Regions from separate parts of the Pontibacter actiniarum genome, predicted to be linked through region 3. Evidence: riboswitches for the same ligand, from Rfam matches in the RefSeq annotation. Region 3 holds a riboswitch; each other region holds the start of a gene.

Region 1 (4,211 bases), 1.9 Mb from region 3:
GTCCTGGCCCAGGTCGATCTCCTCGGCAGTCCAGAAGCTGGCTTCTGCCTGCTTATACATCTGCCATACCTCATTGTTCTGAATCGGGAACAGCACAAAGCGGTTTGGGTTCTCTTGCAGTATTGGCTCCATAATCACGTAAGTTTTAATAATTAATAGGGTTTAGGGTGTGCCTGCGCACTCAAAACCAACCATATCTAAGAATGTTTTGGCCTTGCCCGAACAGCTGGCCCGTAAATATTCTGACTTCAAATATATAGAAATGAACTCGATTTCATGGGTGAAAGTTGTTCAATTTATGCACATCCTCCTGGCGGCTATTCTAGGCCGTTTTTCGGGCTAATGCACACTGTTTTCAACATTCATTTTCCATTATATATTTAGATTTAAATATTATGGCAAAGGTGTGGTGGTTGGTGAAGCGCCACCGTGCAAAGGTAAGGGAGTTTTACACACGAAGCGCTGCAAAAAGCAGAAAGAAGGGCTTGACGGGGTGAAATGCGTGTAACGGGCGACGGGCAAATGTGTAATTTGTGGAAAAGGTGGCTGCGGCACTTCTGCTGTAAGGTTCTGGGGTGTAGTTGTTTGTGAGGGTTTTAAACAGGCGCTGAAAGTTGGCGATTAGATATCAACACAGTTTTCCACAGAGGTGTGTAAAAGATGGGGTTGGCGCTGAACTTTTTCACGCACAAGGCGTTGCAATTATCAATTAGTTGCCGTACTTTTGCGGACTAAACTTTAAACATACATTGAAGCTGATGTACGCAATTGTAGAAATCGCAGGTCAACAGACCAAAGTAGAGAGCGGTAAGTTCATCTACGCTAACAAGCTTTCCGGCAAAGAAGGTGACGCCGTTGAGTTCGCCAATGTTCTTCTTACAGATGATAACGGCAACATCACTGTTGGCGCCCCTTTCGTGGATGGTATCAAGGTAACTGGTAAAATCCTGGGTGAGTTCAGAGCTGACAAAGTTCATGTCTTCAAGAAGAAGAGAAGAAAAGGGTATAGAAAGTCGAGAGGACATCGTCAGAACTATACTAAAGTTCTTATCGAGAGCATTGGTTAAGCAGTAAGAAGAAATTAATCGTTGAATCCTTTCAGGCTTAGTTCGCTAACCTGAGTTAAATAGTTAAAAAGATGGCACACAAAAAAGGAGCTGGTAGTTCTAACAACGGCCGCGAATCGCATTCTAAACGACTAGGTGTTAAGATTTACGGTGGCCAGGACATCATCGCAGGTAACATCATTGTAAGACAAAGAGGTACTGCGCACCACCCAAGCACAAACGTAGGTATTGGTAAAGACCACACCCTGTTTGCTCTGGTTGACGGTGTTGTATCATTCAGAAAAGGTAAGAAAAACCGTTCTTACGTTTCTGTAATTCCTAAAGTAGAGGCGGAAGCTTAATTTTTAGGTTTTATTGATACTGAAAGAGGGATGCTCCAAAGGCATCCCTCTTTTGTTTTTATACTTGTGGAGTGTGTTCTAGCTGAGTATGGGCAGGTTGCTTTTGTGCATCCAGAGCTTTAGGCTATACCTTGTCCATAGCTGCCTTTTCGCCTCGCCGGCTTGGCCTTACTTTTCTTCCTGCGCTAGCCTCCGCTAGCCTCCGCTGGCGCGAGTTTGTAACTCGTGTCCTACTATAATGTCGAGTTTGTAACTCGACTGGCTTGCAAAGCCATACTTACAGCTGAACTACAAAACTGCTTCTCTGGCGCAAGCGTCCGCTTGTGCCTCTAACTGCCCCTGCTAGCTGTATTTATACTTCCACCCTGCTAGCGCGAGTTTGCAACTCGTGCTTTAAAAGCTACAGAGTTATACTTGCATAGCATCTGCTAATTATAACTTCAGCCAAGCTGTTCTTTGTAGTTCCCGTTCACCCTCCAGTTCCCAAACACCTACTGTTTCACTTTATACTTTAGAGCGCTCATGCCCGCGAGGGCCCGTCTTTCCGCGTCGTGCCGGGTGCTTTTCCTGTCGGGTATAGGGGCCCTCTTACTCGTGTCTCGGGCTGCCTCGCTCGCGCTCGCCACCGGAAAGGCTGAAAATGTTTTTGGTAGCCAAAGCTGACGGAGCTCCTGCAAAACTTTGTAGGGACAGTTCGCGACCTGTCCGCGCGATGACGCTCGCTATGAAATTTATACTTGCACCCCAGCATCAGCCAAACAACAACATTATACTTGAATGATGGCAGCAGCATACCAGCCTTGGGAATAGTGGTTCTCTAATGAGAGTTGTTCCGGTTCCGCAGGCATGGCGACCGAAGGATAGCAAAAGGATAGCAGAGGAAAAGCTTCCAACTGGAGCCGTGGGTAAACAGAACCACGCCAGCTCAGACAAATCGCCTACATTTCAGGCAACTAAATTTCTTTTTCCCACGGATATACCTTTACTTTGCTTACACTTATCAAGAAAGACTGAGGGATAGGGCCCGACGACGTCTTAGCAACCATGTATAAAGCTTGGTGCTAACTCCCTCCTGGAGCAACTGCTGCCAGGGAAGATAAGAGCGATCCTGCCTCCCATAGGTGTCCTTCTTGATAAGCCTCGTAGAAGACTGAAGAGAAGAAAGACACCGAAATGACAAAATTACATCCGATACATAAACTGCTGCAAGAGCGTGTGCTAGTGCTGGATGGTGCTATGGGCACCATGATTCAGCGTTACCAGTTACAGGAAGCAGACTTCCGTGGCGAACGCTTTCAAGACCATGCCAGCGATCTGAAAGGCAACAACGACCTGCTTTCTATTACCCGCCCAGACGTTATCAAAGCCATACATGCAGAATATTTAGAGGCTGGTGCCGATATCATCGAAACCAATACCTTTAGCGGCACCAGCATCGCCATGGCCGATTACCACCTGGAACACATAGTATATGAGCTAAACTATGAGTCGGCAAGGTTAGCACGTGAGGCAGCAGATGAGATAGAAGCAAAAGTACCGGGTAAACCGCGTTTTGTGGCCGGTGCCATTGGCCCTACCAACCGTACCGCTTCGCTTTCCCCGGATGTAAACAACCCTGGTTACCGCGCCATCACTTTTGATCAACTAGTGGAGGCATACTGTGAGCAGGTGCGTGGCCTGGTGGATGGTGGCTCTAACCTGCTATTGGTAGAAACAGTATTTGATACGCTGAACTGTAAGGCTGCGCTTTTCGCAATAGACCAGTACGTGCAGGATGGTGGCAAAGCGCTGCCGATCATGGTGTCGGGTACGATCACAGATGCCAGCGGCCGTACCTTGTCTGGCCAGACAGTAGAAGCCTTCTGGAACTCCATCTCGCATGCACCTATACTTAGCATTGGCTTTAACTGTGCTTTAGGTGCGCGTCAGCTCAAGACGCACATTAAAGAACTATCCCGTATCTCCGACTGCTACATTAGTGCCTACCCAAATGCTGGTTTGCCAAACGCCTTTGGCGGCTACGACGAAACCGCGCAGCAAATGGGCGAGATTGTAGAGGAATATCTAAAGGAAGGGCTGGTGAACATACTGGGTGGTTGTTGTGGCACTACGCCCGTACACACCAAAGTAATCTCCGACTTAGTGCAGAAGTATAAACCGCACGTTCCCACCCCGGTAGCTCCTCTCCCTCGCTACAGCGGCCTCGAGCCCCTCACCATTTACCCTGAAAGCCTTTTTGTAAATGTTGGCGAACGCACCAATGTAACCGGCTCTAAGAAATTTGCCCGCCTTATTGTAGAAGAAAAGTTTGAGGAAGCCTTATCGGTGGCGCAGCAGCAGGTAGAAGGTGGTGCCCAGATTATCGATGTAAACATGGACGAAGGCATGCTTGACTCAGAGCAGGCCATGACCAACTTCCTGAACCTTATCGCTTCTGAACCCGACATTTCAAAGTTGCCAATCATGATCGACTCCTCTAAATGGAGTGTGATTGAGGCAGGTTTGAAGTGTGTGCAGGGCAAGAGCATCGTAAACTCCATCAGCTTAAAAGAAGGCGAAGAGAACTTTAAAAAGGTGGCTCGCAAGGTGCGCCAGTATGGTGCAGCCGTTGTTGTGATGGCATTTGATGAGCAGGGCCAGGCGGATACCTTTGAGCGTAGAATAGAAATCTGCGAAAAATCTTACCGCATTTTAGTGGATGAAGTTGGCTTCCCGCCACAGGATATCATCTTCGACCCTAACATATTGGCCATAGCCACAGGTATAGAAGAGCATAACAACTATGCGGTAGACTATATCGAAA
Region 2 (4,211 bases), 1.4 Mb from region 3:
AGTACGTCGGCATTTTCGGGCTGGCCGGGGCCCCTATCGTGGGCACTTACCTGACGCAGACCAACCCGCAGCTGGTAAACAAGGTCTCCCCTGTTATTGCCAGGATCTTTGGGCCGCTAGTGCTGGCCATGCTTGTGGTTTACCTGGGCGCCATCGTGTACTCCGGCAAAGACCCCTACAACGACCGCGAGTTCCTGCTCCTCTTTAACTTGCTGCTGATCGGGGTAATGGCTATTGTTTTCTTTTCGGTGGCAGAAAACTCCAGGGCAGCGCGCAACACCACGGCGGCCTGGGTGCTTTTGCTTTTGTCAGTAGTAACCATACTTGTAAACAGCATCGCGCTGTCTGCCATCCTGTTCCGGATAGCGGAGTGGGGCTTTACGCCCAACAGGCTGGCTGTGTTGGGAGGCAACATCCTGATCCTGGCAAACCTGCTGCTGGTAACCTTTGGCCTCTACAGAAGCGTGACCAGAAAGGCTGACACAGCTGCTGTAGGAAGGGCTATTGCTGCGTACGCTCCCGTTTACGGTGCCTGGGTAGTCGTTGTGGTGTTTCTCTTCCCGCTGCTGTTCGGCTTTAGGTAAGCCGGCCGGGCTACCGGTGCTTTGCTCCCACCGCAGGCGCTGCCGCTCCAATCGTTTACCGCTGCCCAACCTTCTCCTGCCCCTTTTCCGTTTAATAGCACAAGTACAAACTACTTAAGTTGATGGCCTATGAACACCCTACCTGTCAACTGGCTCACCGAAGGGCTTCTGGATTTTGAGTATAAAAAGTACCTGCTGCTGGCTTACCTGCAGGCAGCCAAATCAGAGTTTGGCAAGCAGCGCCTCTACCCTATTTTCTCGGACCTGATCATGCACTACCGCAACCTGCAACAGGTAAAGGAGCACAAGCGCCTGGTGTACGAGTCGTTTCCGCAGCGCATCAGCCGTGCCGACTTTGAAAAGCTGGAGCTGGTGTATGAGAAAATCGTGCAGGACGACGAAACGATGGAGCAGATAGAGGAAATCATACAATACGCCACGCCGCTGTTCAGCCAGGCGCTGGGGGAAGGCAAAGAACTCTATGAGTTTGTGGAGCGCCACCTGGAGATCAGCCCGGTCGGTATTACCCCCATGTACCACAACGAGGGCTACCTCTTTCTGGACACTTACCCCGGCAAGGAAACGCAGGTGTATGCCTACCACATCACGGTGTTTGAGAATACCTACGAAAAGTACCGGGGCATTAACACGCGGCACCTGCAAACAGTGCGGCGCAGCCTGGCCCAGACACACGAGCACCTCAAAGTGCAACTGATAAGAGAGCGCCAGGAGCTGCCCAACCCGGCTACGTTTTTGGCTGTGGCCAAGCTGCCGATTCCGGTGGAGCAGTCGCTGTTGCCCATCGCCAAGCGCTCGCTCGTAAAGTATGTAACCCAGCTGGCGGCCTGACCGCCTGCGGCCCGGGAGTGTAACGCAGCAAATACAGCCCTCATACAGCTTTTACCACGCCACTTCCGCTGACCCAGGCACCTGTTATTTCTGCCCTGTGGCCCTTATCTTCACCGCTGTTTCACAATATTTTACACAAAGGGTTACACATCTCAGAAAAAGCCGTAATTTTGTAGGAGTATCACCAATGGACGTAACGTCTGTAATAAATTTATAAAGAAGAGGCGAGAGACTAGGCTCCGCGACCCTCTGGCAACCTCCGGTACGGTAAGGTGCCAAATCCTATCCCGGCCGGGCCGGGGCATATAAATTGATAAAGCAATGCAAACCTACAACCTTACATCAGCAACACTTACCCCAGCAGGTTATGGCTACGCCACAGCCCTTGCTGCCTCTGCCCCAACAACTGCGCGCGCAAAGCAGATCTGTTGTTGCTGTTGTTGTTCCAGCTGCTAAAGCTCCTCTCACCAGTCCCATTACGGTTTTAAAAAAGCTCCCGCAGGAGCCTGCTGCCACTCTTAGAGCACAGCAGAAATACCGGTGCCTGCTCCTCCTGTGGTGGATTGGCATAGTTATAGCCATGAATGGGACGTCAGTTACCAATTTAGTTTTCAAGAGATTAAAGTATATCCCATGGATTTATCACAAGAATTGCTGGCGAAGCTGGACAGCCTGCGCGCCTCCCTTACCGGACTTTCGGCTGAGGAGGGATTGCAGCGTCTGGCACAGGAATTCAATGGCAATATTGCCTTTTCCTCCAGCCTTGGTATAGAAGACCAAGTCATTACGCATTTCATTTTCGAGAATAACCTGCCGATACGTGTGTTCACGCTGGATACAGGTCGCCTCTTTAACGAGAGCTATACCCTGCTGCACAAAACCAACAACCACTACGGCAAAAAGATAGAAGTATACTTCCCGAAGCATGAGGCGGTAGAGCAGTTGGTAAACGAAAAAGGCCCTATGAGCTTCTACAACTCCATCGACGACAGAAAACAGTGCTGCTACATCCGTAAGGTGGAGCCACTGAACCGCGCCCTGCAAGGAGTGAACATCTGGGTGACGGGTATTCGTGCCGATCAATCAGGTGCACGCCAGGACCTGCAGCTGCTGGAATGGGACGAAGGCCACCAACTGATTAAGTATAACCCATTGCTGGACTGGTCGCTGGAGGATGTAAAGGCTGCTGTAAAAACGCTAAACATCCCATACAACCCGCTGCACGACAAAGGCTTTGTAAGCATAGGCTGCGCCCCTTGTACCCGTGCCATCGCTGAAGGTGAAGACTTTAGAGCCGGCCGCTGGTGGTGGGAAGACAACTCCAAAAAAGAATGCGGCTTGCACGCACGATAGCTAATTATAAATTAGAAATCATGAATTATGAATGTGTTTTGTGAATGGATAAAAGGCATAGGCTTCTTGCTCCAATTCATAATTCAGCATTCATAATTCAGAATTAAATACAAATTATGACAAAGAGATATCTGGATTACCTCGACCAGTTGGAGGCAGAAGCTATCCACATTATGCGCGAGGTAGCGGGGCAGTTTGAAAAGCCAGCCCTGCTCTTTTCGGGCGGCAAAGATTCTATCACACTGGTACGCCTGGCTGAGAAAGCCTTTAGACCGGGTAAATTCCCGTTCCCGCTGGTGCACATCGATACCGGCCATAACTTCCCAGAGGCTATTCGCTACCGCGATGAATTAGCAGAGCGCCTGGGCGAAAAGCTGATCGTGCGCAACGTGGAAGACACCATCAAACGCAAGAGTTTATCGGAACCTAAAGGTCGCTACGCCAGCCGCAATGCGCTGCAAACACATACCCTATTAGAAACTATCGAAGAGTTTGGCTTTGATGCCTGCATTGGTGGTGCCCGCCGCGACGAAGAAAAAGCCCGCGCCAAAGAGCGTATCTTCTCTGTTCGTGACGAGTTTGGCCAGTGGGACCCGAAACGTCAGCGCCCGGAGCTTTGGAACATCTACAACGGCCGCATCACAAAAGGTGAAAACGTACGCGTGTTCCCGATCTCAAACTGGACGGAGCTAGACGTGTGGAACTACATCAAACGTGAAGGTATTGAGCTGCCGAACATCTACTATACTCACGAGCGCGAGTGTCTGGTGCGTGATGGGAAGCTGATGGCATGGTCTGACTTTATTTATCAGGAGCCGGACGATGTGGTAGTGAGAAAGCAGGTACGTTTCCGCACGGTGGGCGATATGACCTGTACAGCTGCTGTAGAGTCAATCGCACATGATATAGACGGCGTAATCGCGGAGATTCTGGAGTCTAAAATAAGTGAGCGTGGCGCGACCCGTATCGATGATAAGCTGTCTGAAACAGCAATGGAAGACCGCAAAAAAGGAGGATACTTTTAAGATGGATATACTAAGATTTATTACCGCAGGCAGCGTAGACGATGGAAAGAGCACCCTGATAGGTCGCCTGCTGTACGATACAAAACAGATTTTTGCCGACCAACTGGAAGCCATCGAAAGCTCTGGCCGCCTGAACGAAGACGGGCAGGTTGACCTTTCCTTGTTAACGGATGGTCTGAAGGCAGAGCGCGAGCAGGGCATCACCATTGATGTAGCTTATAAGTACTTCTCTACCGAAAAGCGTAAGTTTATCATTGCCGATGCGCCGGGTCACATTCAGTATACCCGCAACATGGTTACAGGTGCATCCAACTCAAACTTGTCTATCATACTTGTAGATGCCCGCAAAGGAGTACAGGAGCAGACGCGTCGCCATTCTATTATCTCTTCCCTGCTAGGT
Region 3 (4,211 bases):
ATCACCTTCTCCGACAAGATCAGCAACATACTCCCGGCACAGCGCAAAGAAAACCAGTTGCGCCGTATTCTGGAGTTGCTCTACAACCAGAAAACCCTCTACCAGGAAACAGACTACGAGCGCCTCTACACCACGGTGCGCCACTCCCTGAAACAGCGAAGCCTGCTCCTGCTGTTCACCAACTTTGAAACCCTCAACGGTGCAGAACGCCAGCTCCCATACCTCCGCGCCCTGGCCCGGCACCACCTGCTGGTGGTCATCTTCTTTGAAAACACCGAGCTGCATGAGGTGCTGCGCCGGCCTGCCACCAACACAGCGCAAGTATACACCAAGGCCATCGCGCAGAAGTTCAGCTATGATAAGCGAAAAGTGGTAAAGGTACTGCGCCAGCACGGCATCCACACCATCCTCACCCCACCCCAGGACCTGACGGTGAACACCATCAACAAATACCTGGAGCTAAAAGCACGGGGCCTGATCTGATAAAAAAAGGGAGACAAAGCTTGTCTCCCTTTTTTGGTAAGGTTAGTAAAGTTAGAATAGTTGCGGATGTATTTAAGGTGAGAGTAATGCGTGTTTATGCGTTATGCCGCCACAGCGGGCGCAGCGGCAGGCTGCCTGGCCAAAAACCTGTCCACGAGTGGTGTGTAGATAGCCACCAAACTGAACAGCAGTAACAGGTACAGATACCAGGCGGAGGCCCAGAGGTCCAGGAAGCTCAGCTGCCCCTCGGTAAAGCTGAGCAGGATCAGGATCTGCGCGCCGTACGGCAACAGGCCCTGCACCACGCACGAAGCGATGTCAAGCAGCGCTGCGGTTTTGCGCTTATCGATGCTGTATTTCCGGCTCACCTCCTTCACCACTTGCCCCGTGACCACAATAGAGACCGTGTTGTTGGCGATGGCCGTATTGGTGCCGCCTACCAGCGCCAGTATGCCTGTTTGCGCAGAGCGGAAACCGCGGGTGGCTTTGCTCACGCGCTGCAGCAGGAAGGCAATTCCGCCTGCCTCGTTCACCATCTGAGCCAGGCCGCCTGTGAGCATGGAAAGCAGGAAAATCTCGATCATGCCTGTAAAGCCTTCGTACACGCTGCGGCCGAACGACAGCACCTCCAGGTGCCCCGTTGCCAACCCAACCGCCCCGGACGCCAGGGTGCCGACCGTCAGCACAACGAACACGTTCACACCGGACACGGCCAGCACAATCACAAGCTGGTAAGGCGCTATTTGCCAGAAAGAAGCGGCGTGCAGCTCAGGCAGCAGGTTTTCCGGCGTTCCGGCCGTGTTCCAGCCTGTAAACAGCAGCAACCCTATGGTTACCAAGGCCGCCGGGCCTGCAATCAAAATATTTACCCTGAACTTATCGCGCATGCTGCACTCCTGGGTTTGCGTGGCGGCAATCGTGGTGTCGGAGATAAACGAGAGGTTATCGCCGAACATCGCGCCGCCCAGCAAGGCTCCCAAAAGCAAGGGCAGCGACGTATGGCTTTGCTCTGCCAGCCCTACCGCAATCGGGCCCAGCGCCACAATGGCACCGACCGAAGTTCCTGTCGCCGTGGAAAGGAAAGCCGCCAGCAGAAACACGCCCAGCGCCAGGTACTGCACCGGCAGCACGCTGAGGCCCAGGTTAACGGTGGCGTCTACCCCGCCCACGGCCTTTGTTACCGTGGCAAACGCGCCTGCCAGCAAGTAGATCAGGCACATGGTAACGATCTTGGAGTCGCCGCAGCCCCGGATAAGCGCCGCCACTTTCGCCTCCGTAGAACCACGAAGTATAAAAAAGGCCGAAACAATGCCCAGCAAAACGGCCACAGGCGCAGGAAGTGCATAAAAATCATTTAAAAGGATGCCTGCCCCCAGGAAGGTAAGCACAAACACCAGGAAAGGCACAAGGGCCCATCCCCCTGTTTTCTGAATATGTTGCATGTATAGATGAAAGCGAAAGGCAGGAGCAGGTACCAAGTACTTGCAGCAGCCACGCCCGGTTAATGAAAAGAATGTACAGTTAGTTTTATCCCCTGCAGAAAAGCGACGGGGTGCGGTTCAGTGACCGAAGAAAAGGCTTACCCTCAACAGCAGTAACAACAGTAGCAGGCGCGCACAGGCGTTGCGGTAAAGGCACGGAAAAGAATAGCGGAAAGCTGGTGTAACAGGTGCATGAGGTTAAATTTATAGGTCCCAAACTGGGCAGGTGTTAGCACCTTTACGGCCGCGGCCGTGGTTGCTAGAGGTTCGCTGAGCCTGCTCTCTCCCCTCTTCTTTATAAATCTTGCATAAAGATGCCACAAAGGTAAAAGCAGCCGCGCGACAAAATCAAACCTTTTCGGAAACTTCTAAGAACATTTATATTCCAGTACGGCTATTATTCAGTGTCTAAACTTGCATCTGTGCCGAAAATCCGGCAAGTTTAATGTTCTGAAAAATCACCCAAAACAACCAATATGAAGTATACCGCTACTGCTTTTTTTGCCCTGCTGCTGGCGAGCGCCAGCTTTACCGCCTGTACCAAAAACCCTTATGCCAGCACCAACAAAGCGCACAAGAAACAGCTGAAGACCTACGCCAGGCAGCTCCGCACAGTTCCGGCCACTATCCCAGGCGAGGAGCGCCTGCAGCAGGGGGATTACTGGGTGGGCACCACCAACTTCAGCATGCGGCGCCCTAACTTCGTGGTAATTCACCACACGGCGCAGAACTCCACCGACCACACGCTCAAGACGTTTACGATGCCGAAGACCCAGGTGAGCGCGCACTATGTGATCGGCCGCGACGGCAAAGTATACCACATGCTGAACGACAACCTGCGCGCCTGGCACGGGGGCAACAGCCGCTGGGGCAACGACCGGGACCTGAACTCCTCCTCCATCGGCATTGAGCTGGACAACAACGGGCTGGAGCCTTTTTCGGAGGAGCAGATCAACAGCCTGCTGGACGTACTTGCCATGCTGAAGGAGACGCACGGCATCCCGGCCGCCAACTTCATAGGCCACTCTGACATTGCCCCGACGCGCAAGAACGACCCGAACCGCACCTTCCCGTGGAAGAAACTGGCGGATGCCGGGTACGGCCTGTGGTACGACGAGGGGGTGGTGGAGAAGTACCTGCAGCCGGCCGCGCCGATCACGGTTCTCGACAGCACCGGCACAAAACCTGCGCTTATACTGCAGCCGACCGACTCTGTTTCCACCATTCCTCCTCACTTTAACCCCAAGGACGCGCTCCGCATCATTGGCTACGATACCCGCGACATGCCAGCCGCCATCAAGGCGTTTAAGCTGCACTTTATCCAACACGAGGTAGACACGGTGCTGACGGCAAAAGACAAAATCGTACTTTACAACCTGTACCAAAAGTATTTGTAGCAGTTACTTCTTGAAACTAACACAAGCTGTGATGTGCAATTTGAAGCTTCCTAACGGTTGATTGAAGCGCACGCTTATCTCTCTACCCCTTTCAAAGGGGGCTTGGCAGAAGCTCCGTCAGCCGTGGCTATTGGAAATGATCCCAGTCTTTCCGTTGAGCGCCTTGTAGCTTTCCGGTGCCGCGCGAGCGGCAGCCGTTAGGCAGGAAAGATACACAGCGCGATGCGGGAAGACGAGGCCCCGCGGCCGGGAGCGCACCAAAGCTAGAAGTGAAACTTAGCAGAAGCGAACCTGAAGGATGAACAACAGCCAGAAAGTATAGCTCATTCCAAGTAGCAGAAAGCAGCGGCAGTTAGCGCAAAAAAAAATTGCACACACCAAGAGAATTTATCATACTCATCCACAGAAGCTCCAAAACAAACCGGCCCCGGCAGAAGATAACGATCTCCTGGCGGGGCCGATTCATGTAAGCTATACTTGCCTAGGCCAGCATGTTCCATACATACTGCAGCATCAGCCCGCAGAGGTAAGCGCCATAGGTGCCCACGGCATACCCGAGCACGGCCAGCAGCACGCCCACCGGCGCCAGAAACTTGTTGAAGGCCACCGCCACGATTGGTGCAGAGGCTGCCCCGCCGATGTTGGCCTGGCTGCCCACCGCCACATAGAAAAAAGGTGCCCGGATAATACGCGCCACCACCAGCATAATGATGATGTGGAAGATGATCCAGAGCGCCCCCACCAGGAACAGCTTCGGGTTATCCAGCACAGCGGCCAGGTCCATGCTCATGCCGATGGTGGCCACCAGGAAGTACAGGAAAACGGTGCCGAAGCGCGAGGCGCCATAGCT

The links. A riboswitch is a leader RNA that binds a small molecule or an ion and turns the genes downstream of it on or off. The one in region 3 is predicted to bind S-adenosylmethionine.
Region 1: linked by a shared signal. The riboswitch ahead of metH (methionine synthase) and the one ahead of CA264_RS08695 (Na+/H+ antiporter NhaC family protein) in region 3 are both predicted to bind S-adenosylmethionine.
Region 2: linked by a shared signal. The riboswitch ahead of CA264_RS02560 (phosphoadenylyl-sulfate reductase) and the one ahead of CA264_RS08695 (Na+/H+ antiporter NhaC family protein) in region 3 are both predicted to bind S-adenosylmethionine.

Annotation. Positions count from the first base shown of each region.
Region 1 covers NZ_CP021235.1:3,915,357-3,919,567, reverse strand. The annotation lists gene CA264_RS16850 (ribonucleoside-diphosphate reductase small subunit) at 1-132, opposite strand, end outside; gene rplU (50S ribosomal protein L21) at 759-1,067, shown strand; gene rpmA (50S ribosomal protein L27) at 1,139-1,408, shown strand; SAM riboswitch class I at 2,403-2,511, shown strand; gene metH (methionine synthase) at 2,582-4,211, shown strand, end outside.
Region 2 covers NZ_CP021235.1:594,466-598,676, reverse strand. The annotation lists gene CA264_RS02570 (DUF4153 domain-containing protein) at 1-584, shown strand, start outside; gene CA264_RS02565 (hypothetical protein) at 714-1,433, shown strand; SAM riboswitch class I at 1,642-1,745, shown strand; gene CA264_RS02560 (phosphoadenylyl-sulfate reductase) at 2,067-2,786, shown strand; gene cysD (sulfate adenylyltransferase subunit CysD) at 2,903-3,811, shown strand; gene CA264_RS02550 (sulfate adenylyltransferase subunit 1) at 3,813-4,211, shown strand, end outside.
Region 3 covers NZ_CP021235.1:2,007,922-2,012,132, forward strand. The annotation lists gene CA264_RS08690 (DUF58 domain-containing protein) at 1-483, shown strand, start outside; gene CA264_RS08695 (Na+/H+ antiporter NhaC family protein) at 585-1,925, opposite strand; SAM riboswitch class I at 2,166-2,268, opposite strand; gene CA264_RS08700 (N-acetylmuramoyl-L-alanine amidase) at 2,441-3,361, shown strand; gene CA264_RS08705 (DUF819 family protein) at 3,843-4,211, opposite strand, start outside.